Regions from separate parts of the Shewanella sp. 1180_01 genome, predicted to be linked through region 1. Evidence: riboswitches for the same ligand, from Rfam matches in the RefSeq annotation. Region 1 holds a riboswitch; the other holds the start of a gene.
The links. Region 1 has a riboswitch for lysine ahead of lysC (lysine-sensitive aspartokinase 3). Riboswitches for the same ligand answer to the same signal wherever they lie in the genome.

Region 1 (2,185 bases):
CTAATCCATCTTCGACGCGCACCCGGCAATGCTGTGATAATTCTTGCAACAATGCCTCACTCAACAGACCTTGACCGCTAGAATCTGAACCGGTTTTATCGAGGGTTAGAGACACGTTCACTTCTGAGGTGGTAATTAAATCCACACTGATCTTATGTCGCGCCAATGTCGCAAAGGTTTCCGCTAAAAAGCCCTGCGCATGCAGCATTTGCAAACTGTGAAGATTTAACAGCGTTTGGTCGCGGCGCAAAGCCACAGCGCGAAATACGGGCGCATCTTCCACTTGATGACGGATCCAAGTCCCGCCCTTTTCAGGCTCTTTACTTGAACCAACAAACACTTGAATTTGTTGACGAACAGCAGGAAGAATGGTCGCAGGATGCAATACCTTGGCACCAAAGGTCGCCATCTCGGCGGCTTCATTAAAGCTGATCTCGGCAATCGGAAAGGCATTGGGCGCAAGGCGAGGATCGGTTGTATAAATCCCCGCTACATCGGTCCAAATCTCGACCGCTGAGGCGCGTAACGCTTCGGCTAACAGCGCAGCAGAATAATCACTACCACCGCGGCCTAATGTGGTCGTTTGACCTGCTTCATCGGCACCGATAAAGCCTTGCGTCACAATCACTTGTTCCGCTAACAGTGGCTGTAGATAATCACGAGCTAAAGTCGCAATCTGCTCAACCTGGGGTTCCGCGCGGCCAAAATGGCTGTCGGTACGTAATACTCGACGCACATCGAAGGCACTAGAGTTAACACCTTTCTCGCGGATGACGGCTGAAAACAACGCCGAAGAACATTGCTCACCGAGGGACAACAACTCATCCATGGTCGCTTTGCTGCGTTGTGATGCGAGCGCTTCACTCAATACTGACATGCGACTCAATAATTTATCTAATGCGGCGGCCACATCGTTAGGACGACCTAGCTTATCTAAAATCGCATATTGAATTTGGGCAATTTGTTTTAATCGCTGTAATCGACCATCGTCGTTGATGGATTCTTGGGTCAATTCCACTAACAGATTGGTCACGCCACTCGATGCGCTGATCACGACTAAACGGCAATGAGGATTAGCTAACACTATGTCGGCACAGCGATTCATAGCGTTATAGTCGGCGACTGAGGTGCCACCAAATTTTGCGACAACGAGGGACATTAGCGCACCTCCGTGAAACACGTAGGGCAAGAAATAAACGCAGATTGAATAAAATATTGATTAACTAACATGATCACACTCCGAACTAACTTCGTTCGAAGAGCCTGGTGCTCAATGATAACGCACCCCAAAAGAAGGGAAACAGCAATCGTCACCAGAAGCTCTCCACCAATTACAGGTGACAATCGTCAGGATTCAGCCTGAGCGACCGACATAAACATGCAACAACCATATCTATGCCTCGGCGTTAATCTCCCTCATCAGTCATCGCTGGAGTTTGTGCTCCTCTGACCGACTACCTAGTTAACGCTCCTCTTCTGTTCCTTTCCTAGGGAAAGGGACGAAAAAAGTAGCAATAAACCCCTAATGAAGTCAATGCTAATTTCATAACAAATGAATAATTTAAATAAAATCTTTTGAAAACAACTAAGTGCTTAAATCGGGTAACTCGTATACCAGCTGCACATAATCACTAAATTTGCCTAAACACACTTCATCATGTCCGGCCAAGGTGCAAGGCACTAAGCTCACCTCCCCTTGTTCGACCACATAAATCGCGTATTGATTAAATTTCTTCCCCAATTGCAGCGCCATCGTTCTATCGATAAACACGGCCCAGCTTTTTTCCATGTGGGATAAATCCGGCGCCGCACCCACTAAAGCACGATAGGGACTGCCGAGTAATTCAATTTCACGGAGAAGTTGGCGATCGAGTAAACGGTTTTGACTGGGAGAAAGCAGCTTTGAAGCTGGATTATGAGCGGTAATAACAGCAAAGGAAAAATCACAGGATAATGCTTGAGTCAGCAAAAATAACGGCGCTTGGTAACATTGCCACAAATCTTGAGTCGTATTGTCCATTGGTAGTCTAATCGAAAAATGAACCCAGGCTAGTGTAGCAGAGTGATTGTAAAATCCAAAGAGGCGTGAACTGGCTCACAGGAATGGCAAATACATTAGTTATACTAATCAATAGCTAAAGTAAATATCATGGTAAAAACCCCGACTCACCTAAAATTTGTTAAC
Region 2 (2,185 bases), on a different contig from region 1:
GGATATAAATCGCTGGCAGCATAGAGCGAGCGCCCTGCACTATGCCTTTGACTATCATTGATTTCTCAACGCCTTGGACTAAATTCAATATCAACGAAATCGCTAAACCGATTAATGCACCAAAGAAAAGGGATGAACTGACATCGGTTTTCTCAAACGCTGAAATAATATTAAATTCAATCCCTTCAGTGGCAAGTACTTGAGCGCCACTGTTGATCATAAAATACAGGGTCGCAAATACCAATACTGTAATCGGCAGGAATAAACCTAAGATCTTACCGGTTTCGGCCTCAGGTAAATCCGCATTGGCTCCAGGCGGTAATCCCTTTGACTCATCGTATAAATTACCACGTTGGGCATTGAGTTCATGCTCGCGCATTGGCCCAACATCTAATCCCATAAAGACAACGAAAAGTAATAATAACAAAGAGAAGATTGCGTAGAAGTTCATTGGGATCATTTGAATAAAAATACTCAAATGGCCCGTATCAGCAAAACCATGGGCCGTTAATATTCCACCAATAAGTGCAATAATATACGCGCCCCAACTTGATACTGGTGAAATAACGCACACAGGTGCCGCAGTCGAATCTAATAAATAAGCTAACTTAGCACGGGAAATATAATAACGATCGGTAACAGGCCTAGCGACCGAACCTACGACTAAGCTATTGAAATAGTCGTCAATAAAAACCACACACCCTAAAAACATGGTTAATAATTTAGCGTCACGTTTATTACGTATATGTAAACGAGCCCAATCGGCAAAAGCCCGCGCACTGCCACTGACAGTAATTAACGCTGTGATCATTCCCAGTACAATTAAGAAACCGAGAATATATAAGTTCCACGAATTAAGGCCTTCGCCCGTCCAAAAAAGTCCTTTAACGCCATTAAATACAAATTCACCCGTCGCTACAGGTGAAAATTGATTGAGCAATAAAGCACCAATTAAAATACCTAACCCCAAAGAAAGCAGTACACGGCGAGTTAAAATCGCCAACACAATAGCCACCGCAGGCGGCAGCAAGGAAAGTGCCGAATCGGCATAATTCATAACAGTCATTGATTATTATCTTCGTTAAATACGAATGGAGGGCGACTGAACTGGTGGGGAAAGGCAATAGATACCCAAGGTCACCTGTCCTATCAGTAGCGCTCCATAGTAACTATTTCCAATATCCGTATCGGAAAATACTATGGCAGTGTTGCACCTATTAGGTACAACCCCAGCAGTTGATCGTGATAAATCGAACCACTTCGGCACCAAATCCTTTCGCAATCGATCAACGGAATCACCCTACTGATCACTACTAATATTTGGCGCGCCTCTACTTCTAAGAACGCCCGTACGCGGGCGTGAGGCACATAAAAACATAAGCGGCTTAGCAGATGCTAGCGCAAAGCCACTTAATGTGACCTGGATCACAGTTTAAATCAACCGAGACTTGTGATCAGCTCAGGAACCGCCTCAAATAAATCGGCAACTAAGCCATAATCGGCAACTTGGAAAATAGGCGCTTCCGCGTCTTTGTTGATAGCAACGATGACTTTCGCGTCTTTCATGCCCGCTAAATGTTGAATCGCGCCAGAAATCCCTACGGCAATATACAAGTTAGGCGCAACGATTTTACCGGTTTGACCGACTTGTAAATCGTTAGGCACAAAGCCTGCATCAACTGCCGCGCGTGATGCGCCAACCGCAGCACCGAGCTTGTCCGCAAGTTGCTCTAACATGCCGAAGTTTTCACCACTGCCCATACCACGGCCGCCAGAAACGATAATGCCAGCATTACCTAATTCTGGACGGGCTGATACCGTCAAGGATTGAGAAACAAACTGAGTTCTCGCTTCAAACACTTTATCGAGTGTCGTCACAGCCGCGCAGTTACCTTCTGGCGCAGCATCAAAAGCACTGGCGCGTACTGTCATCACTTTGATGGCATCATGGCTTTGCACTGTCGCTAAGGCGTTACCCGCATACACAGGGCGCACAAAAGTGTCCGCACTGACGACGGTAATGACTTCAGAGATTTGCGCAACATCTAATAATGCTGCCACACGCGGAAGCGTGTCCTTACCTAAGCTCGAAGCAGAAGCCAGAATGTGGCCATAGTTTGGCGCTAAGTCCACCAGCAATTTGGCAAAATTTTCCGCTAAATGCGCTTCATACACGCTGGCATCG

Region 2: it holds a riboswitch for lysine, as region 1 does, so the genes downstream of both, FW758_RS16040 (Na+/H+ antiporter NhaC family protein) here and lysC (lysine-sensitive aspartokinase 3) in region 1, are expected to answer to the same signal.

What each region holds. Positions count from the first base shown of each region.
Region 1 is NZ_VXCT01000036.1:5,121-7,305, reverse strand. It holds gene lysC (lysine-sensitive aspartokinase 3) at 1-1,159, opposite strand, end outside; lysine riboswitch at 1,310-1,484, opposite strand; gene FW758_RS16740 (DUF3293 domain-containing protein) at 1,586-2,020, opposite strand.
Region 2 is NZ_VXCT01000033.1:3,040-5,224, forward strand. It holds gene FW758_RS16040 (Na+/H+ antiporter NhaC family protein) at 1-1,066, opposite strand, end outside; lysine riboswitch at 1,146-1,342, opposite strand; gene FW758_RS16045 (electron transfer flavoprotein subunit alpha/FixB family protein) at 1,438-2,185, opposite strand, start outside.